DNA from 2 places in the Paenibacillus sp. J2L1-98 genome. Region 1 is predicted to be linked to the other one. Evidence: a T-box and tRNA genes for the amino acid it is inferred to sense, from the RefSeq annotation. Region 1 holds a T-box; the other holds one or more tRNA genes.
The links. A T-box is a leader RNA that pairs with one kind of tRNA and senses whether it is charged. The one in region 1 lies ahead of metG (methionine--tRNA ligase), so its partner is inferred to be a tRNA-Met.
Positions count from the first base shown of each region.

Region 2: it has a tRNA-Met gene. The T-box ahead of metG (methionine--tRNA ligase) is inferred to sense a tRNA for this amino acid. The anticodon was not compared.

Region 1 is NZ_JBWDNW010000002.1:516,850-528,349, reverse strand. Features, by position in the region: gene gntK (gluconokinase) at 1-348, shown strand, start outside; gene AC0YNZ_RS07315 (squalene cyclase) at 405-2,273, opposite strand; gene AC0YNZ_RS07310 (LysR family transcriptional regulator) at 2,379-3,263, opposite strand; gene AC0YNZ_RS07305 (YeiH family protein) at 3,459-4,487, shown strand; gene AC0YNZ_RS07300 (hypothetical protein) at 4,723-4,878, opposite strand; gene AC0YNZ_RS07295 (spore germination protein GerPE) at 5,058-5,498, opposite strand; gene AC0YNZ_RS07290 (spore gernimation protein GerPD) at 5,504-5,713, opposite strand; gene gerPC (spore germination protein GerPC) at 5,714-6,382, opposite strand; gene AC0YNZ_RS07280 (spore germination protein GerPB) at 6,424-6,630, opposite strand; gene AC0YNZ_RS07275 (spore germination protein) at 6,627-6,854, opposite strand; gene AC0YNZ_RS07270 (Hsp20/alpha crystallin family protein) at 6,972-7,433, shown strand; gene AC0YNZ_RS07265 (hypothetical protein) at 7,587-7,787, shown strand; gene AC0YNZ_RS07260 (hypothetical protein) at 7,823-8,047, shown strand; gene AC0YNZ_RS07255 (Fur family transcriptional regulator) at 8,122-8,559, shown strand; gene yidD (membrane protein insertion efficiency factor YidD) at 8,577-8,816, shown strand; T-box leader at 8,882-9,164, shown strand; gene metG (methionine--tRNA ligase) at 9,220-11,223, shown strand.
Region 2 is NZ_JBWDNW010000001.1:420,655-432,154, reverse strand. Features, by position in the region: gene AC0YNZ_RS02095 (ABC transporter ATP-binding protein) at 1-659, shown strand, start outside; gene AC0YNZ_RS02090 (ABC transporter substrate-binding protein) at 665-2,182, shown strand; gene AC0YNZ_RS02085 (2'-5' RNA ligase family protein) at 2,259-2,771, opposite strand; tRNA gene AC0YNZ_RS02080 (tRNA-Met) at 3,187-3,263, shown strand; tRNA gene AC0YNZ_RS02075 (tRNA-Ile) at 3,301-3,377, shown strand; tRNA gene AC0YNZ_RS02070 (tRNA-Leu) at 3,399-3,484, shown strand; gene AC0YNZ_RS02065 (RNase H family protein) at 3,620-4,141, opposite strand; gene AC0YNZ_RS02060 (RDD family protein) at 4,331-4,726, shown strand; gene AC0YNZ_RS02055 (hypothetical protein) at 4,868-5,356, shown strand; gene AC0YNZ_RS02050 (helix-turn-helix domain-containing protein) at 5,624-7,900, shown strand; gene AC0YNZ_RS02045 (extracellular solute-binding protein) at 8,118-9,734, shown strand; gene AC0YNZ_RS02040 (ABC transporter permease) at 9,822-10,724, shown strand; gene AC0YNZ_RS02035 (carbohydrate ABC transporter permease) at 10,753-11,500, shown strand, end outside.

The DNA of each region.
Region 1 (11,500 bases):
GCGCTTGAGGAATTAACAGGCAAGCCGACGAAAATTCAAGCGACAGGCGGCTTTGCAAGATCGGAGCTATGGCGCCAGATGATGGCTGATATTTTCGATCAGGAGCTGCATGTACCGGAAAGTATCGAAAGCTCATGTTTAGGAGCGGTCATTCTTGGATTGTACAGCTTAGGAGAGGTTGATTCGCTAGATGTCGTATCCGACATGGTAGGGGGATCGCATTTTCATTTGCCGAACAAGCAAAACGCCGAAATCTATTCCGAGCTGATGCGGATTTATATCCGTGTTTCTCGCTTGCTGACTGAGGAATATGCCAACATTGCTGCTTTTCAGCAAAAATGGGTATAGTTTAATAGAAAAACAGCCGGGGAAGCCGGCTGTTTTTTTTGTACGTGCGGTCGATATCACGAGCCGTATTTCTTCAATATAGCCGATAAGGTGAGCAAGGGCCATACATAGTTATTGCTTGGATAGTGGACGTATATGCTGCCCGGAAGGCCGGCTCCTGTAGGATAGGTATAGATCCAATCCCGTCGTTCGAGCGAGTGGAGGAGTGCGTTTACCCCTCTCTCCAGCGCAGAAGTTGGTTTTTCGTATGCGGCGGTAAGCGCATCGAGCGCCCATGCAGTCTGGGAAGGGGTGCTGGCATGGAGCGGCACGTAGCGCTTTACTTTATCGCTAAGACATGATTCTCCCCAGCCTCCGTCATCATTTTGGATGTCTAGAAGCCATTTAACTCCCTTCTTAATGGCGGGATGGTCTGCAGGAACGCCCACTGCCGTCATTCCTTGAATGGCAGCGCCTGTGCCGTGGATGTAAGCTATTCCCCAGCGTCCGTACCAGCTGCCATTTCTTGTTTGCTGCGACAGCACCCATTGCACGCTGTCATCGAGCCATTGATGGCCGATGGTCATGTCGAGCTCATTGCCCAGAAAGCTGAGAACACGCCCTGTCAGGTCAACCGTCGAAGGGTCTGTCGAGATGTCTTCTGAGCCTTCGAACGTAAAAAAGCTTGCCGGCAGCTGCTTTCCTTCTCGTTCGAAAGCAGGCCAGCCGCGATCATCGTTGCGCATTGCTAATACCCAGTTTAGACCTCTTTGCCAACTGGCGTATAATCCATTTACGTTCGATATATAGGGACGAATGGCACGCAGTGCGGCGGCGCTGTCGTCGACGTCAGGATACAGCGTATTGACGTCGGAGAAGCCCCAGCCGCCCGCTGGCGTATTCTGCAATCGGATCGCCCAGTCGCCTAGACGGTTTTGCTGCCTGTTTATCAAATAAGCGCCTGCTCTTTCCAGAGCGTTGTGACTGGGCGGTATTCCCGCTTCCCTCAGAGCATAGCTAATCATAGCTGTATCCCATACTTCAGAGGACGCCACTTGAAGATGCGGCCGATCGATGCAAATGATTGAATAAATTCCAGTCAATAATCGATTAATAGCGGATGATTGAGGGGAATAGTCAAGTGCAAGCAAAGCTAAAATCATCAAAATCGTCGCTGTTGAAAAGGTAAGCAGCGTGCCGTTAGGCTCCAGGCGCTCAAACATAAATGCTTCAGCCTGGTCGTATGCGGCTTTGGGGCTGGATAGCAGCAGGCTGGACAAAGGCAAGCTTGATATAAATTCGTTCAAAGCCGATATCCAGGTGGAATCATTCGTGAATGCGCGTGAGCTGCCAACGAATAAATCGGATAAATTAGGCATCGTCGCCGGTCTGCTCACAAATTGCTTGTTAGCCATAATTAAAGTAGGCACAAGATGAACGCGCGCATGACCGGATATTGAGAACAGGTCCAAACCGATTCCAAGATCCGAGAAGAAGGCTTCGAGCGGAATACGCAATAACCTGGGCCATTCGGCTTGGCCCGTAGCGGCGAAGATGACTTGAGTGAGCAGGTTTTTTGCTTCGGATAGTCCTCCAAGGTACAGAATGAACTGCTTCGCCATTAACATGCGCGGATCTGCCGCATGATAGTAGCCCGCATACAGCAGTGCGAAATAGGCCTCGGCAGTCGCCTCCAAATTACCCTCCGACTCGTCCGGATATACCTTCCATGCACCGTTAGCCTCTTGCTTGGAGGCTATTCGCGCAGCAAGCAAATGAATCAAGTGCTCATCCGCTCTACCAAGCAGGCGAAGTAAAATGATAAGATAGCTATCCGTCATCGTTCCTGAATCAAAACACATCCGCCATGCGCCGTCATGCGACTGCGTCCGGAGCAGATCGGCGGTCATTTCATCTATCCGTGCACGGATTCGGTTCATATCCATTAGGCGCGTTCATCCTTTGCAACCGTAGTTGCTCTATTTATATGCGCTAGGAAGCGTCGAAAGTCGGGTTCGCAGCATTTGCAGCGCCAAATTGGAAAATACATCCTAGTCGGCGGCCGTTAACAGCCTCTGAGTAAACGTATTAACGGCCATCGTAACCGCCGCTTCCTTATGGCGAATAATTGAAAAATTGCGCTCAAAGCGCTCCTTATTCAGACGCAATTCGCATAATTCACCTGATTCCAGCTCTCTTCGGACGATCCAGCGTGAGAGCATCGCTATGCCTAAGCCGGACACTACCGCTTCTTTAACGCTTTGGCTGCTATTGAAAACGTAAGAGCGTTTTGGGGTCAGACTAGCATCCCGCATGAATTGATCACTGAAGGCGCGTGTACCGGAACCGCTTTCTCTCAGCACCCACACTTGATTTTGAAGCATTTCGGCGTCTAAAATGCGTTCCGTTGAAAGTGGGCTAGCCGATGGGGCGATTAGAATCATTTCATCCTTCATATAGGGTGTAATAACCAAGTCCGCTGCATTGGTTTCTCCTTCTATAAGTCCTACATCCAGTTCGTTTGATCGAACCGCTTGTACAATCTCCTCCGTATTTCCAATTGTGACCTGCATGGCAACGAGCGGGTATTGGGCAGCAAATTCAGCGAGCCGTCGAGGAAGCACATATTCGCCTATCGTAAAGCTCGCACCGATTTGAATGGCTCCTGTTACTTTATCCTGCAGCATATGAATGTCTTGTTTGGCTTCCTCGTATAAGGACAAAATTTGCTTCGCTTTTTGATACATCACATCGCCGGCTTCGGTAAGCCGGACCTGCTTAGGAGAACGGTGCAGCAGCTTTGCGCCAAGCTCGTTCTCCAGGTTTCGGATATGCAGGCTCACGCCGGGCTGGGAAATATTCAATAAATCTGCTGCTCTTGAAAAATGACTTTGCTCCGTTACGGTAACGAAGACACGTAATGCCTCGATTATCATTAATATCCCTCATTATTATTTGTGATTTAGGCGAATATATTGCAATAATAACGCATAATAAGGCAGTCCACAATTTCAACCATAAGTAATTGTAATGATATAGATAGGAGATAAGTATTTCACTTCCTGCAGTGTGAGCCGTATAGTGAAGGCATAGAGGACAGCAGGTTTAGTCCTGATGCAGAGGTGAAGGTCATGGCACATAAAAACGGGTTTGCTGTTATTAATGATAAAGGGCTTGGATTTACGCTGGGCTTAGCGATTACCATGTTCATTGCTATTGCTGCAAAATACATCTCGATGCTGCCTTTTTTTAACGTGATGGGTCAGCTGGTTGTGGCAATTTTACTTGGAATCGGATGTAAAGCGTGGGTAGGCGTACCGGAGCCGGCAGTGCGTGGTATAGCATTTTCGAGCAAAGGTCTGCTGAGGATCGGCATTATACTGCTTGGACTGCGTTTGAATTTGATTGACATTGTACATGCGGGCCCAAAGGTATTTGCGATAGCAGTAATCAATATTTCATTTACGATTGTTGTTGTATACGGGCTAAGCAAATGGCTTAATATTGATAAAAAGCTGGGTATCTTGACGGCTTGCGGAACCGCAATCTGCGGCGCTGCTGCTGTGGTGGCTATTTCACCGCAATTAAAGGCAAGCGATAATGAAACGGCCATTAGCGCAACGACAGTCGCGATACTTGGCACGCTGTTTACGCTCGTCTATACGATTCTATATCCCGTCCTGCATTTAAGCGACGCAGGCTACGGTATATTTTCGGGCGCTACGCTCCATGAAGTTGCTCATGTTATTGCGGCAGCTGCGCCTGGAGGGCAAGAAGCGATTGATTTGGCCGTTATCGTCAAAATGTCGCGGATAGCAATGCTGGTTCCGGTCTCGATAATGATAGGCCTGTGGAATGGGCGCGGAGCGAATAAACCGGTAACATTCAGTCTGAAAAAGCTGCCGATTCCTTGGTTTATCGTTGGTTTTCTGGCGATGAGCGGTATTAATACGGCGGGCATTATCCCTGAAGCGATGACAGGCGAGCTGATTGCCGCTGCCTATTTCCTCATCGCGATGGCGATGGCCGGACTTGGCCTAGGCGTTGATCTCGTGATTTTCAGAAAGCGGGGCAAAAAACCTTTTGTCGCAGCGTTAATCGGTTCCGTATTGTTAGCCGGGCTTGGACTGCTGCTCGTACACGGCTTTCAATTGGCTTAAGCAGCAATAAAGTCCGCATGGATGCAATCATCCGTACGGACTTTATTTAAATATAAGAATTTATCAGTTTATCACGAATAAACTTGCTTATATTTTACCGTGAAGCGGGCTTTTTCCGACAAAAAACGGTGTCAGCCGTTTTCGCTGGTCCCCCATGTCATGTTTGATCTGAATAATCGTTGACCGGAGCGACGGGGCAAGCTTGCCCCGTTAGCTCAAAAGTTTAAGCTATGGCTTAAAATATGCCGCACCGCAGAATGATTACCAGCAAAATGAAGAGGACGAGAATAACGCCCGTGCTGGTCCAGATGCCTCCAACCGGTGAACAACCAGTGCCAACGCCTCCGACCGGATAACAACCAGTGCCAACGCCTGCTACAGGGTATCCCATGGTTCATACCTCCTGAATAAATTTGTTTTATTGTGATGTTTAGCTCACACTGTTAATGTATGCCGGAATCGCATGGTTGCACTGGACGTTTGTACCGGATCATTTGCATTTGCGCAAATGCCTATTCGGAAGCGGCCATAATAGCCTTGTACAGCTGCCTCGCCTGACAGATGACCTTGCTAGCAGCCTATAGGAGGATAGGGCTTAGGACGAGGATACTGACGGACATTTTTGATGCGGGACTCGCCGGTTAGGCACATGCCGTTGCCGGCTTGAATGCTGGATGCCGCGCCGGCTGCAATGACCTGAATATGGCCGACTGTAATGTTTGGCGCGCAATTGGTCCGGTGAAGCGATACGACCTGTCCGTTATCATCACCGGGATCATCAAAATAGGGCAGAGGACGGTAGAATAGCGGATACATTTCAAAAAAGACGTCGCCGGCGCCTGGATGATCCTCTTGCCGCTGCACCGCAACCCCTATCTGCTTCGCATTCGTTACCGCGCGGTCGCCAATCTGAACGCATCCTGCCTGGGAGACGCTTATCATACAAATCGATCCAATATTCGCAGTTCTTACCGGATAAGAATGCTCGGATTGTTCATTCATACGAGTCATATTGTTTATCCATCGCTTGATATGTCTTCTGCCTCTTCAGGCATTGGTAAAGGGGCCATCGGGCCAACGATAACGGACTCGGGCGGCGTATCGAACATGGAATACAAGGAGACGGTATCGGTGTCGCCCACCTGCAGCATCGATGCGCTTGATATACCAAGTATTTCGATTTGACCAACGCTCAATTGATGGTTTATGACGCTGAAGTTAAACATCTATTCCATTCCTCCTGAGACGGGCGTACCGCTCTGAAGCTGGCGCATGTAAGCGAGCATAGCTGCCTCGGCATCCCTCGTTGTTTTGGTGAGGACTCTAGCGGCAACTGTTTCATCAATTTGTGCCGGCTGCTGATCCGCTGTAATATTATCCGGCTGCTTCATATAGTAATGGATGCGGTTAGGCAGCTGTCTGCGGACATCCTCTATAATAATGCGTCTATGATAAGGGTCCAGCGGAATCCCAAATTCATGCTCGAAAATAAGCAGCCTTTGCGGAGCTGCGTCATCCAAATAACGGTTCATCTCGCCATAAACAGCGTTGTACGTTTCGCTCGGCGGCGGAATAGATGGGCCGGCTGACGGAAATACCTGCGGGCTCGTCACCTCCAGCTGGTCAATGCTGCCTGGAAAAGACTCGCCGTCCGCACTTGGAGCAGCCATACCGATATTTAATGTGCCGTCGAGCTTTTCTACCTTCAACTGGTCAAAATGATATTCAATGCTTTCTATATTGTAAGTAGGGCGCGTTTCGAGCTTCTTCACCTGCTCGCTCAAAGCAGCTACCTTCGCTTCAAGCGTTTGAAGCTGCTCCTGCTGCTCGTTTAGCTTATGCTGCACTTCAAGAGACCACATCTGCCAAGGGGACAGCTTATTGGGCTGCTGCATGAGACTGCTCCTCCTTCTCGTATTGGAATCCACGCGCTCCCTTAGGAAGGGTTCGGAAGAGGCACGAAGGACAGGGGATTATCCCCGCTGCCGAGCTGTGGAGCGGGTTCGGTGAACCCGCCTGTATTATAGAGCTGAGACAACGAGCGAATGGACCCGGCGCTGCCGATCTGCAGGACGGAGCTGTTCGATACGTTGTCTACGCGCAGCATATTAATCGTAATTTGCTGATGAATCGTTAGACTCATACGACACTCACATCATTATTCGTATTATCCTGTACGTCAGGATCGATGGAGTTCGTAGCGCTGACAGCATTGTTCGAGTTCGTTAAGCTGCCGGTCAAGAACGAGCCTGAGCCCGCATAAGTCTTTGTAGCGCTAGAAGGCGATACTTCAAGGGCATCACCGAACTGAACTATGGAACCAGTACCGGTGCTAACTATTTTAACAAAGCCGATGACAGCTGGCATAAGCATCCTCCTTTTTCGTGTGCACTTTTTGATCAGACGGCTGTACGTGATATATCTTATGCGGCATTCGCCTAGAGGTTCCCGGAGCTTAAGTATCCTGTATGAAGCTAGGCGCATATGATGGTAGGAATGCTGGAAGGCGGGTGTTTGCTGGTGACATCCAAATGGGATGATATGGAGCGATGGATGGAGAGGCAGCAGCTTCCCAAAGGATTTGAGCTGCTGCGTGAACCGGATTGGGTGGAGCAATACGTGCGCAAAATGATGACTAAGGCGCTGCCCGAAGCGGCCGGCGCAATAATCGGGGGAGGCTCCGCTACCTTTTCTGAAACACGCCATTTTGTTCAGGTTAAAATAAAATTACCGGTTGGCTTTGAAAGAGAGCAGCTGAGGTTGTTTGTGCGCGAGGACCGGCTGCGGCTTGACGGCTTGCCGAATGGCAAAAGCGAGACAATCAAGCTGCCAAAGCTTGTGAAGCCGCGCGTCTGCAAAACGCTTTTAAAGGACAATGTGCTGCAAGTAAAGCTGCAGAAGCGACCGACGAACCGAAATTATCATGAGGCTATCGTACGGTGGTAGCGCAAGCACGGACAGGGAGCGATGGCGCATATCCGCCGGATGTGTGCTTTTTTTGTCACGAAATCGACAGGGTTTGCAGCTGGCTAATGGCTGAACTATCCCTTATAATGTCTAGTGAACATGTACATATTAGCAAACAAGGGAGTGTGTTCGGTGTCACTAGTCGATGTGAGCAGTGTATCTGCTTCGTTATTCATACTCGGTATCGTGTTTATCATGCTAATTTTCGGTTTACTCAGCTTCGGAATTTTACGCATGTTTCAGCAGCGGTTCCGTACGGGCTGGTTTAGCTTCGGCGGTGCGGTTATCAGCTTCGTAGTCTTTATGATTATATTAAACAAGTGGTATCTATAGCCGTTCTATAGCTGATCACAACCGGAGGAATTGGCTTGTTCTGGACAATCATATGGTTTTTCGTCAATATGCTGTTTGTCGTATCTATTATTACGTATTTGTTTATGCATCGCTCTTATACGGAAACGAAACGGCAATCGGGAGATTTTGCGCTCATCAAACGGCTGAACGCAAGGCGAAAGCTGGTCGGGGTTCTCAGTATCGTGTTATTCGTTGCGATGGCAGCCAGCTTTATGATCAACATGAGATTGAATGGATAAGAGGCTCTCATTGACGAGAGCTTTTTTTTTCGTCATTATGGAGATAGACAATTATTAGTCCGGAGGTTCGACATATGCATACAATGGAAGACATTATACGACGCATGTCTAGTCAAGGATTACGAATAACGGATCAAAGAAAGACGCTAGCTAGACTGTTTTCGGAGACGCAGGGTTATTTGGCCCCGAAGGAAGTCTATGAATATATGGGAAAATCGTATACCGGTCTCAGCTTCGATACGGTATACCGTAATTTGCGTGTCATGGAAGAGCTGGGCGTGCTGGAGCAGGTTATTTTTGAGGACGGCGGCAAGTTCAAGCTGCATTGCAGGGAGCATGATCACCATCACCATATGATTTGTCTGCAATGCGGCATGACCTATCCGATAACCTTCTGTCCGATGGAGCAGACGGCCGTTCCCGAGGAGTTCCGGGTCGTCAAGCATAAATTCGAGGTTTTCGGCTACTGCAAGGATTGCATTCAGGATGATTCGCCGGCAACCTTAGCCTAATGCCGAAACAACGAGTGATGCGAAGGGTGACGCAGGCTCCGATTCATTTTTATCGCAAGGTTATATCGCCCTTGACTCCGCCTTCATGCCGCTTTTATCCGACCTGTTCGATGTATGCGCTGGAAGCGATCGAGAAGCATGGAGCAGCTAAAGGTACATGGCTCGCGGTTAAGCGTATCGCGCGCTGTCATCCGTTTAATGCCGGTGGATATGATCCCGTACCGCCTCCAAAAACGGATAAGACAGATGCTCCTTGACAGAGAGGGTTCTGTTTCGGTATATTTTGAATAATAAGCGGGTAAAGTTATTACTAGATTTCTCCATATGTCCGAGGAACGGATAAGTACAATAGAACAACTTTTACAGAGAGCCGGGATTGATGGTGCAAGCCGGTAAGGGACGCTATTGGAATATGGTCCGGGAGGATTCGCTTTCAAGCTGCAGCCTATGGTGACGGCTCAGTAAGGGAGCGACGCGAAGCTGGCGTTAACGGCGATAGCCGCCAAGAAGGCGGCACACGAAGCTTTCCCGGAAAACCGGTTCATCTGGTTTTTCGTGATTGAAATTTGGGTGGTACCGCGTGAGTTCTAACTCTCGTCCCATGATGGACGGGAGTTTTTTGCGTTTTTTTGCAGTGAAAATGGAATAGGGGGATTTCAGATGACGAAAAAAAATACGTTTTATATTACGACTCCGATTTATTATCCAAGCGATAAGCTCCATATCGGTCATGCTTATACGACAGTAGCCGGAGATGCAATGGCGCGCTATAAGCGTCTTCGCGGTTATGATGTATGGTACTTGACGGGTACGGATGAGCATGGGCAGAAGATAGAGCGCAAGGCAAAGGAAAAGGATCAAACTCCGCAGCAGTTCGTTGACGATATCGTCGTAGGCATTAAGGATCTTTGGGCAAAGCTTGAAATTTCCAATGATGATTTCATTCGCACCACGGAAGAGCGCCATAAGACTGTAGTGGAGAAAATATTCGCTCAGCTTCTAGAGCAGGACGATATTTACAAGGGTACCTATGAAGGTTGGTACTGTACGCCTTGCGAGTCGTTTTTTCTCGAGCGTCAGCTTGTAGACGGTAAATGTCCGGATTGCGGCCGCCCGGTTGAGCTTGTGAAGGAGGAAAGTTATTTTTTCCGCATGAGCAAGTATGCGGATCGCCTGCTGCAATATTTTGAGGACAATCCGGATTTCATTCAGCCGGAATCGCGCAAGAACGAGATGATCAACAACTTCATTAAGCCAGGTCTGGAGGATCTGGCCGTATCGCGTACGACTTTCGATTGGGGCGTAAAAGTACCGGGAGACCCTAAGCATGTCGTATATGTATGGATCGACGCTTTGTCAAATTATATAACGGCACTAGGCTACGGCAATGAAGGCAAAGATCAGAAGTACCGCGATTTCTGGCCTGCCGACGTGCATTTGGTAGGGAAGGAAATCGTTCGTTTCCACACCATTTATTGGCCGATTATGCTGATGGCGCTTAATTTGCCAATACCGAAGAAGGTATTTGCGCACGGCTGGCTGCTGATGAAGGATGGCAAAATGTCGAAGTCCAAGGGCAACGTTGTTGATCCGGTTATGCTGATCGATCGTTACGGACTAGACGCACTCCGTTATTATTTATTGCGTGAAGTGCCGTTCGGAGCAGATGGAACATTTACCCCGGAAAATTTCGTCGAGCGGATTAATTTTGACTTGGCAAATGATCTTGGAAACTTGCTCAACCGGACGATTGCGATGATCGATAAATATTTTGATGGTGTTATTCCTCCTTTCGCGGGCTCTGTAACGGCTTTCGACGATTCCTTGCAGAAGCTTACGGTTGAAACGATCGCGCAGGTGGAAGCTGCGCTGGAAAACATGGAATTTTCGGTGGCCCTCGCATCGTTATGGCAGCTTGTAAGCCGTACGAACAAATATATCGATGAGACGCAGCCATGGGCTCTTGCCAAGGATGAGGCGAAGACTAACGAGCTCGCATCGGTCATGTATCATTTGGCGGAATCGCTGCGCATCGTATCGATTTTGCTTCAACCGTTCTTGACGCATTCGCCTCGCGAAATGTGGAAGCAGCTTGGCCTGGAGCAGGGCGAGCTGACGACATGGGAGAGCACCAAGCAATTCGGCACGCTGCCGGGCGGAACGAAAGTCAGCAAAGGCTCGCCATTATTTCCGCGTCTTGAAACGGCGGAGGAAGCGGCTTTTATCGCCGCTGCGATGGGAGGCGGCGCACAGCCTGAGCAGGCAGCGGAACAGGCTGCCGCATCGAATTCGGATGCGAACGCTCGGGGCGAAGCTCCGCAAGCGGCAGTTGAGACGAAGGAAGAAATTGCGATTGATGACTTTGCTAAGGTTGAGCTGAGGGTTGCAGAGGTTATTGCGGCGGAACCAGTGCACAAAGCCGATAAGCTGCTCAAGCTGCAGCTTGATCTTGGCTACGAGCAGCGCCAAGTCGTTTCCGGCATTGCCAAGTTTTACACGCCGGAGCAAATGGTCGGCCGCAAAGTGATTTGCGTAACGAACCTGAAGCCGGTTAAGCTGCGCGGTGAATGGTCGCAGGGCATGATACTTGCGGCATCGCACGGCGATCAGCTAACGCTGGCTACGGTACCGGACGGCATGCCAAATGGCGCGGTCGTGAAATAACTGTCGTTGCCGAATGATTGAATCAGGAGATGCCCCGGAAGTCGAAACGACTTCCGGGGCATCTCTATTTTTTCCGGCTTGGGATGATGGTCTTCATATCATATATTGTTCTTTTTTAGTCAATACAAGTAATCAGAGTCCGGTACAGCGCAGCTGCTGACAGCTTATGAATCTGCTATTATGACTGCTTTATTCGGATGAATATGGTTGACAGTCTATTTAATTGCGTCGTATAATACAAAACGTAATAATAACGATTACGAAGAAGAGCGGAATA
Region 2 (11,500 bases), on a different contig from region 1:
TGCAGTACAAGCGGGAAACGGTAGGGTTTATTTGGCAAAATAATGCCCGCAACCTGCTGCCTTACCTCTCCGCGCTTGAAAATGTGGAAATGCCGATGATGTTATCGGGCAAAGTTGATCGCGCATATGCGAAACAGCTGCTTGAATGGGTCGGTTTGAAAGAGCGCATGCATAACAAGCTCCATCAACTATCAGGCGGGGAGCAGCAAAGGGTCGCGATTGCGATTTCGCTGTCGAACCGTCCAAAGCTGCTGCTGGCCGATGAGCCGACAGGCTCTGTCGATACAACAACCTCCGATTTAATTATGGGCATTTTCCGCAGGCTGAACCGCGAGATCGGCATTACGATCGTGATCGTTACGCATGACTTGACGCTCGCGAGCAAGGTCGATCGGGTCGTTGCGATTCGCGACGGTTTAACGAGCACCGAGTTTATTAAACGAAATCCGAATATTAATCTTGATGGAGGTGAGGCAGAGCTTCCGGCTGTTGCCAGCGGACTGCAAGCTGTGCATGAAGCCTTTGTCGTCGTAGATCGGGTCGGACGGTTGCAAGTGCCTAAGGAATATTTATCCGCATTAAACATTAAAGACAAAGCAACGATGGAGTTTGACGGTGAGCGGATTATTATTACTCCGCCTAAATCATTGGGGGGTTAAATCGGATGGATAACAAACGGTTGTCAGGAATGCGGATTCGTAAATTTGCTTTGGTTAGCTTGACCCTTGCTTTGCTTATAAGCCTGCTGGCTGCGTGCAGCAGCGGCTCTGAAGAGTCCGCTGAAAAACGGGTATTACGGGTTGGCGTGCTTTACGGCGGATCGGATAACGAGCCTTATTTCCGTCAGCAATACACAGATATGTACGAAATGTCCCATCCGAACATCGAGTTTGAAATCGTTGGCGCAATCAACTATGATGATCAACGTTTCGAGCAGCAAGATCCATCCAAGCCGGTAACGCAGCCGGATCCTTACGAGAAAATGAAAGAGATGCTAAACGGTCAAAATCCGGTTGATGTGGTCGTCCTGGACTACAACATGCTTCGCCGCCTGACGCAAGACAATCTGCTTCAGCCGCTTGATCCGCTTGTGACGCAGGATAAATTTGATTTAAGCGATTATGTTCCAACTGTTATTGACGGTATTAAGGCGGCAGGCGACGGTAATCTGTACGCATTAACGCCTACGTTCAGCTCTTCTGCGCTTTATTACAATAAAAAATTGTTCGCCGATGCGGGCATACAGCCTCCAACTGATAAGATGCAGTGGGCAGACGTTCTTAACTTGGCCCGTCAAGTTGCCAAAGGAGAAGGCGAGGATCGTAAATTCGGCTTCTCGTTCAACCGTTGGCCATCCGACGGCTTTAATGATACGCAAGTTTACAGCCAAGCGCTGCAATTGAAAATGTGGGATGACAAAGGCGAGAAAATGCTCGTAAACAGCGATCAATGGGAACAGGTATGGAATTCCGTATCCTCGCTTTACAAAGAAGAAATTATTCCGACTCAGGAATACATGCAGAAGATTTATGAGAAGCAAAACGCTGCAGGCGTCAATGATCCTTTCTATGGCGATTTGTTTATCAAAGGCAAAGTAGCGATGACAATCGGCGATTACGGCTATATTAACGAGCTTAAGAGAGCGGCAGACAACGCTTCGAAAATCAAAGATTTTGAACCTGTTGACTGGGATGTCGTAACCGTGCCTGTACATCCTAACGATCCGGATGCCGGCGGCAGCATTAATCTTAGTCAACTGATGGGTATCAACAGCAAGGCGCAAAATGATAAAGACGCTTGGGATTTTATTAAATACTCGAACAGCAAGGAATGGGCTAAGCTGAAATCGCGAAGCCTTTACGAAATGGTAGCGCGTAAAGAGTTCTTGAAGCCAATCGGCGGCATGCAATACAACATGGAAGCATTTACGACGCTTAAGCCTCTGCCGCCTACAAGCACGGATGCGGCTAAACTTTATCGTGAAAAACCAGGTATTTGGGAAGCTCAAAATCCAGGCTATGAGTTATTCCAGGAAGTAATCAAAGGAACGAAGACATCACGCGAGGCGCTTGCCGAGTGGGAGACACGCGGCAACGCAGTGCTGGAACGCTTGAAGACGAATCCGAACGGGGGCATGGACGGCGGAGGCGGCGCAATCGATGTAAAGCCGATGGGTGATTAATTAGCAAAATCGCAGAAAGCCCGCAATCGGCCTGAGTGTCGTTTGCGGGCTTTTACGCGTTAGGTTATTTTTAGGTCTATCCTCTTAGCAGAAACGATTGATAAGCGGTCCAAGAGCCGTTATCGGTTTGATAAAGCAAATGAACGCGATCGATTTTTGAAGTGAAGTCAATGGACTGCATACGCAGATTGCCATATAGATCGTGAAGCTCATCAGCCGAAAGCTGCTGCCCGATCGTGAGATGCGGCGTGAAAACGTATTTAGGCGTTTCGATTGTTAATGGACCGCTGCATACGTCCTCATGGAGCTTCTGCATCGAGGCTGTATCCTGAAGCGCCAGATAGAGCACATGATTGACCGGATAGAAGGTAGATACTCGGTTAAAATAAATGGAGAAAGCCGGTATCGCAGACGTTACCCGCTCTAAATGAGCAACAGCAAGCTGCAGCTCGACATCGTTCCATTCCTCTTCTTCTCGTATTGTCAGATGAGCAGGGATTGCTGAGTAATGCGGATCATGGCGTCTTCGCCAGTTATTCGCGTTATCTTGCACATGCTTTTCCGGAAAAACGACGATTCCATATAACATTGTCTTCAGCTCCTTCATAATGACCTAATTTGAGTATACCCGATTTGCATTTATTATCCCAATTTTGGGGCATTCTAATGGATATAACCTTTATTGAGGCGGCAGAACAGCTGCTTATCCTATCAGACAGTGGGTGATTCGCATGAGATGGGTGTACTGGGTTCGCCTATACGAAACGAAGTTTCAAGCTGGGTGCCTGGTTAGAAGAATGGAAAATGACTGGTGGGTTTACGGCTACGAATGCCCGCGTGAGGTTGAGGTTTTCAAGTCGCGCAAAGGGCGTTTCGGCGTTAGATTTATTCCTTAAAAAACATAAAAAAATAAATTAGAATATTTTGCTTGACTTAAAACACCTCCATATAGTATATTATTTTATGTCGCCATTTCAAGAAGCTTTGCTCAAATGGAAATACGTCGCGGGGTGGAGCAGCCCGGTAGCTCGTCGGGCTCATAACCCGAAGGCCGCAGGTTCAAATCCTGCCCCCGCAACCAACCTTTCGATGAATACGTTGAAATAGACGTTTTTCGAGGGCCCTTAGCTCAGTTGGTTAGAGCGGTCGGCTCATAACCGATTGGTCGGGGGTTCGAGTCCCTCAGGGCCCACCATTAGCAAAACCTTCACAACATGCCGGGGTGGCGGAACTGGCAGACGCACAGGACTTAAAATCCTGCGGTGGGTGACCACCGTACGGGTTCGATTCCCGTCCTCGGCATACCTGGAAAACCTTGAGGAATCAATGGTTTTCACGAAGTACATACGATGTGCATTATGCACAAGCCGAAAAAACCTCCTTTGCAAAATCTGACTAAATCAGATTTTGGCGAAGGAGGTTTTTTCGATCGTCACACTACTCTTGTCTGCTAGCAGCATCTCTGGCAGCATTATGAGCCAATCTGTGCAGAGCATTATTTTTCTTGTGACTGCTAATGTACTTTACGATTACTTCAACCTCAGGGAACCTATTATTCAGGTGATGTATCGCAGCCAATATTTCATACCTTGCTTGTTCATAATACTGATGTGAGAAGTGAGGTTTTGATAAAATTTTTGCTATACTGCTGCAATCCGTAAATATGACAGCGAGTTTCGGTTGATGCTCGGTTAGTGCTTCAGCGAGAATTTCAAGACTGTATACGATCGCTTGCAGCTCGCCGTAATTTGAACCTCCGTCTTGTTCAATTTGCAATTTTTTGGCGGTAACATTTATCGTCCGGTTGTAGACAAAGCAGCAAGCTATTCCATAGTTATTTTGTGCAGCAAAACCAGAGTAATCGCAATAAAGGCAGATCATGCCCTTGTTAACTATATTTTGTCTCAAGCTAGGCTTGGCATAGGCTTTTTTGATCAATAAATCATTGGCAGAATTCACGAGTTAATAAAACCACCTTTTAATGAGGATAGTAATGGTAATCAGTAGTGTCTCACTTTGAAAGTTAATTTATTCTGTCATACATCTATCCCTGTACCGCATACATCTTATTCGATGAGTGAAAACCGCTTTATTGGTTAGCATTGCGCATCGGGCAACAACATTAAAGCATTGTTGGAGGGATTTCTCATGAACGCAGGATTTTGGATTCGATTAGGAGCTTCTTTATTGGATGGTTTAATTGTTGGCATTCCGTTATTTTTTATTTCTTGGTTAATTTCAGGAGGGTTTGAGGGAAGAGAATTTTTTACAGATGTGATTTCATTCCTCTATTCGTTATTGCTTCCGGTATTTTGGAACGGTTACACAATCGGCAAACGGATTTGCAGTATTCAGATTAGAAAGCTTGACGGCTCATCGCCTGGAATAGGTACCATGCTACTGCGCAACGTTGTCGGCGGGCTTGTATATGCAGTAACTTTGGGGATAGCGGTCATCGTCAGCGCATTTATGGTTGGATTACGCGAGGATAAGCGGGCCATTCATGATTTTATCGCGGGGACCGAGGTCGTGCGTGTCAAATAGGATGGGAATGAAGCCTGCTGCGATAAGTCGCAACGGGCTTTTTTATGCTTCTAAGAAAAGTTTTTTGCATTCTCCAATTTGTATGCAGTAAACTAGAAGCTGTAACGCAAACCTGAGCAAATAGGGGAAGTAGGCGGTTGAATGAATCAGCACAAGAATGAGGAGTCTTCGCTCAAGCAAAGCTCACGGCGGTTATATGCAGAGTTGTTCTCGTTGAAGGATACACTGTATAATGATCTGCTGGAAAGGTTTAAGGACGATGTTTCTTTAAAGGATAAGGCAGAGCAGTGGAAAACGGGTATTATGGCAGCATCCATTTCGACTGCGCTCTATAGCTCCATATTAGCCGGCAGCAAGGAGTTTCCTTATATTTATTCCTATCTGAAAATAAAGCTAAAAGCGTATCATCCTGAAGGCGAAGACGCGATCGAGGATTGTATGGGTACTATTTCGAGCCTCCTGAATGGAGCTGCTTATCATCCTGAGTCATTTTCCGGAGGGATCGCGCTGTGGCTTTATTTTAGCATCAGAGGCAGGGAAAATTTTGTTGAGGAAGAAACGATGCCATACATGCTGGCGGGGCAATATATTAATCAATACTTTTACAATTGGTTTGATAAGCAGGTTTAACCGCCTTCAGCGGCATAGAATGGCCCGAATGAGATCCTTACTTTGCCATGATCTGTACGCTTGCGACAGATTGAGCAGGGGAAGGATCTTTTATGCATATTTACCTATCCATATTTTGATTTTGCCCTACATTTTATGACATTGAATTGAAGCTGTTTATCTTTTAGAATGATTGGAGAAAGCGCTTAACTTACTCGTTGGACTATTGTTATTTTCAATTATAGTCATTTTTACCTTGATAATCGTTTGTTTGGCCTAGAAAAAGGAGTGGTTGATTTGAAAAAGAACTGGTATCGCCGAATGCTGCTTTCCTATTTTCCGATTTTTTTGTTTACGGTAACGATCCTTATTTTCATGTCCTTTATTATGGTTAATGAAATCTCCCATAAGGAAACCGTGAAAGCGGATCGGATATCTACCGGCTATATTATGGATACGGTGTCGCGCTCGCTTAGAGGCGTCGAGACCGATGTACTTGAGGAAATGGAGAAAAATGATCGCTATCGCGAATTTCTTAATGTTGAGCATACTCAGGACAATCAAGAAGTGCTCTTTGATGTTGTCGATAGCATGCGGGGGTTGATTGCAAACGATGGTTTGATCGATTCGATATATGTTTACCGGATTGAGGATAAGCAGGTGCTTACGCGCAGCGGACTGGTGAAATGGGAAGATTTTGCGGATAAAGGCTTTATTGAGCAGGCACTCGCTAGTCCGGAATATCAAGGCTGGTCGTCGGTTCGTCCCTTTCATGAGATGAGTACGGAGAAAAATAAGCAGGTTATTTCGATGTACAAAAGACAGCCGCTCCCATTTGGAACGGAAGGGTTTGTCGTTATTAATGTAGATATGTATGACGTCGAGCGGATGATTCGTTCGATGAATAATGACGAGGTGACGTTTCTTACGATTCGCGATGAGGAAGGTCAATTAGTTTTCTCGACGCTGCCCTCCATCCAGAGCGACACAGATCAAGAAAACGGAAAAGTGCTCAACAGATTGAACTCAGATATGCTGGGATGGACTTTTGAGAGTGGGATCGCTGCGGGACAGCTGTTCCTTTGGGTATCGGTCATATCGTATGTTTGGATAGTGATTGGTTTATTAACGGTCATCTTTGCCATTTTTTACATCATCTACATCACGAGAAAAAATTACAAGCCGATCCGGGTTATGATGAACCGGATAGAATCGATTCAACTTCGGAGCGACGGCTTCGGAATGAAGATGGATGAGCTGTCTTTAATCGATCGTACGCTGGAAAACTTGATTCAGCAAACGGAGGATTACGAAAAGGAGCAGCGCGAAAATTTGCTGGTGGGCAGGAAACAGCTATTTTTTGAAATCATTCAAGGAGAAGGGAATCAGCATGTGGAAGAACGCCTGCTGAAATTGAAGCTGCTTCCAGAAGTAAATACGTTTGATCTATTTGCTTTTATGGTAGTAGAGATCGGCCATTACGGTCATTTCCGGAGCGGCTTCTCCGTACGCGATCAAAATACGCTTAAATTTGCTTTAACGAATGTACTGCAGGAGCTGGCACGGGACGACGGGATGCATGCTTGGGCGGAATGGGTCGGCGAGAGCAGAATGGGCATCATAATCGGGATAAGCGGTGCGGAGCAAGCTCCGAAGGATAAAATTCGCCAGTTTGCAGAAAAAGGCGGCGCATGGGTATCTGAAAATCTCCGCATGTCATTAACGTTTGGAATCGGCCCTGTCGTCAAGGGTTGGGGGATGATAACGATATCCTTTAAGGCGGCGGCTGAGGCGATGCAGCATAAATTGTCGCTCGGAAAGGAAGCCGTCATTATGAGCGATGACTTGCCGGGAGATACTAGGCAGAGATCGTATAAGTATTTACAGATGGCTGCCGATCTGGTCAGAGAGTTCCGGCTGTCGACAGGCGAATGGCGCGTATATTTGGACAAGATATTCGAATCTTTGGCATTGGATTGCCTAAAGGATGAAGATATTCGGCTGCTGCTGCAAACGATGATGGACATGCTGGGCAGCGAGCTTGGCAACATATCGGAAGACCTGCAAGAGCATTTTAAAGGGGAAAAGGCCGGGCTCTGGAAGCAAACGGTAGAGGAAACGGTCTCGCTGGATCAGCTTCGCGTTCTTTTCTTCGAGTATTTAACTGAAATGTATCGTCATTACGTCGCTTATTGCGAAACCAAAAACCATCGGGCGATGATTACCGAAATGAAATCGTATATCGAAGAAAATTTTGTGAATCCGGACTTATCTCTTAAGCATTTGAGCGATCGCTTTCAAATCTCGGGCAAATATGCAAGCTACCTGTTCAAAGAAGAGTTCAATATGAAATTCGTTGATTTCATCGTGCAGCTGCGAATGGAGCATGCCGAGGGGCTGCTCGCGGAGTCCGAGGATTCCGTGCAAAGCATTGCTCTCCAGGTTGGCTATGCGAATTCGATTACGTTCGGCCGAGTGTTCAAGCGGGTGGTCGGAGTAACGCCGGGAGATTACAGAAAGCTCAAGCTAAAGCCCGGAAAAGCGCGCCATACCGATATTTTTTGAAAAATGTTTAGTGTACGATAACAGTTGATATAACCAGTTTTTGGATATATCACTTCGGGTTTATCAATTTGAAACTAGTTTATTGCGACTTGTCCGGATGGCGTGCCATACTTTGGTCATTCCGGTACAGGTTGCAATAACGGAAGTGAAAGCGCTATCTTAACAGATCGTGCAGCCTGTACAGAATAACAAACGATATGTAGAAGGGGTTGGAACGATGTTTAGAAACATGAAAAGAAAACGGTACATGGGTTCGAAAAGATCTATCCTTTTGCTAGTCCTAGTATGTTCATTAATTTTCTCTGCATGTTCATCAAAGTCGGAGCCGAAAGCTGAAGAAGGAGCGAACGGCGGTACAACAGAGAAGCCGGTCACCCTTAAAGTTGAAGTGTTTGATCGTGGCAATTCTCCAGCAGGCTACACCATCACCGATAACTATTGGACGAAATGGATTGGAGAAAAGTTCGGTAAGGCGAACAACGTCGATGTTAAATTCGTTCCTGTACCCCGGTCCGAAGAAGTAGAGAAGTTAAATGTGTTGATGGCAAGCGGCAGCGATGTGCCGGATATCGTGTTCACGTACGATTCGAGTACGTTTTACCGCTACGCGCAGCAAGGCGGCTTGACAGATCTTTCCGAATTGATCGAACAGCATGCTCCGAATTTGAAGGCGTTTCTCGGCGAGGAAGCGCTAGCTTACGGTCAGCTTGAAGGCACGCAGTATGCGATCCCGGCAAAGCGGGCGAATTTGGGTAAATATTCTTCCTTTGTTCGTCAGGATTGGCTCGATAAGCTGAGCTTGCCGGTGCCGCAATCGACAGAAGAGCTGTACAACACGCTCAAAGCGTTTAAAGAAAAGGATCCTGGCGCAACGGGCGGCAAAGTCGTACCTCTTGGCATGACGATCGCACCAGCCCAATATGAGCCGCTGATCTGGTCGTTCATTAAGTCAGTGTCGGAAGAAGAGAAATTCACGTTGACTCAGCAGCTTGGCTCCCGCGATTATCCGGTACTGATGCCTGGCTTTAAAGATGCGCTTCAGTTCATGAACAAGCTGTATAACGAAGGTTTAATGAGTGCGGATTTCGGTCTGGACGAAGATAAGAAAAAATTGACTGAGGACGTTACGAAGGGCTTAATCGGCTTCTTTAGCGAGGACGATACGAACATCTATGGGCAGGACAGCACTTACGACCTGCTGCAGAAAAATGTATCCGGCGCTACGATATCCGCAGTTGACGTTTATTCGAATGAAGAAGGCAAGCATCCGAAGCCGAAGTACGCACCAGTAGGCTTGTACCTTATGATTCCGAAGTCGAGTGAGCGTGCAGTCGAAGCGATTAAATATTTGGACTGGATGGCGTCTGAAGATGTCCTGTTCGAGATGCAGAACGGCATCGAGGGCGAGAACTACACGTTGAAAGACGGTATTCCGGTTGCTCTGGAAAACCAGACAGAAGAAGCTAAAAACCGTATGTATAACAGCGGCGATATGACCATTGTAACAAACGGCATGCAGCTCGGCAGCGATGAAAAAAATAATGAAGTAAAGGCGTTACAATTTCCGCAAGCGCAGCAGGACCAAGTTCGCATTGCGCTCAAAATCTCGAATGCGGATACACTCCCGCCGATTCTTACGCCTAGACTGATCGAAGCGCAAACAAAATACGGCACGACGCTGCTCGATAAATTCCATGAAATACTCGTCAAGACGACAATGGCGAAGCCGGAACAATTCGAAAGCACCTATGAATCCATGATGAAGGATTATATGTCAAGCGGCGGTCAGGCAATTCAAGACGAGCGCACAGAAGTTTACAAAGAAATGAAATAAGCACCATGAAGACCGGTGTATGCGGGGAGCAGCGATATGCGACTTTTCCCCGCATGCAAGCCGGTCGTTAAAAGGAGGCAGACCGCTGTGAGCGTTACCGGATATTTACGCAGGAATTGGCAGCTGTATTCGCTGCTTGTTTTACCGCTGGCCTACTTCATCCTCTTCAGATACGGCCCGATGTACGGCATTCAAATCGCATTCAAAGACTTTAACTTTTTCCAGGGGATTAACGGAAGCGAGTGGATCGGCCTGGAGGCTTTTAAAGAAGTGTTCGGGATGCGTGATTTCTACTTAACCCTCCGTAATACGCTTATGCTGAATTTACTGGATTTGCTTGTATCGTTTCCGGCGCCGCTCATTCTGGCGATTATGCTCTACGAGATGCAAAGCGTTTGGTTTAAAAAGCTTTCGCAAACCATTTTGTATATCCCCCACTTTATTTCTTGGGTCATTATAGGCGGTATCGTTTATCAAGTGTTCGGCACACAGTCCGGCATGGTAAATAATATGCTAACATCTTTAGGATTTGAAGCGATTCCGTTTCTGACCGAAAAAAACGATTGGCTGTTTACCTATCTTAGCGTCGGCGTATGGCAAAGCGCAGGCTGGGGGACGATCATTTATTTGGCGGCTCTCACCGGTATTAACAAAGAGTTGTTTGAAGCAGCAGAAATGGACGGAGCAGGAAGGCTGAAACGAATTTGGCATATTACGCTTCCGGGCCTAAAGCCAACCATCGTCACCCTGCTTATCATTAATCTCGGCCATATGATATCGATCGGTTTCGAACGGCCGTATGTCATTGGCAATCTCGCGGTGCGGGAATATTCCGATGTGCTGAGTACATTCGTTTATCGAATCGGGCTTCAATCCGGTCAGTATACGCTGGCGACGGTTGTCGGCTTGTTCCAAGCTGTTGTCGGACTTGTATTTGTTCTCGGAGCAAATTATGCATCCAAAAAGCTGACAGACGAAAGTATATTATAAACTCGAATAATAGAGAGGAGCGTACGACATGAGAGATCGAACCGCCAACCGAGTTTTCGACACAATCAACTTTATCGTTTTAACGACTTGCGTGCTGGTGTGTCTGGCTCCATTTCTTCATATAGTGGCTATTTCACTGAGCTCTACCCGTGCGATTACGTCAGGAGAAGTAAATTTAGTTCCGGTGGAATTGGAATGGCAAGCCTATGTGCAGGTGTTTACCGATTCGTCGATGATTCGTTCGCTTGGCTTCACCATACTGCTCACCTGCTTGTTTACGGTTTTGTGCATGGTGTTGACGATTGCAGCAGGATATCCGCTCTCCAAAAGAAATTTGAAGGGCCGCAAATTGGTCATGTTCATTATCGTCATTACCATGTTTTTCAGCGGCGGCCTTATCCCTGAATATATTTTGATCCGAAATCTGAATTTGCTGGATTCGATTTGGGCGCTTGTGCTGCCGGGCTTAATCAATCCTTTCTATTTGATTATTCTGATCTCGTTTTTCAACAATATTCCGGAAAGCCTGGAGGAATCAGCGGAAATCGACGGCAGCAGCCAGTATCGTACGCTTATCAGCATCGTTCTGCCGCTCTCGCTTCCGGTCATCGCCACGCTCAGCCTTTTTTATGCCGTAGGCCGCTGGAACGGGTTTAGCGATACGCTTATGTACATTCAAAGTCCGGAATTGTATCCGCTTCAATTGAAATTGTACCAGCTTATTCAAAATAATATGGTCACTGAACTGATGCAAATGGAAGGCTCGCAGATGCATA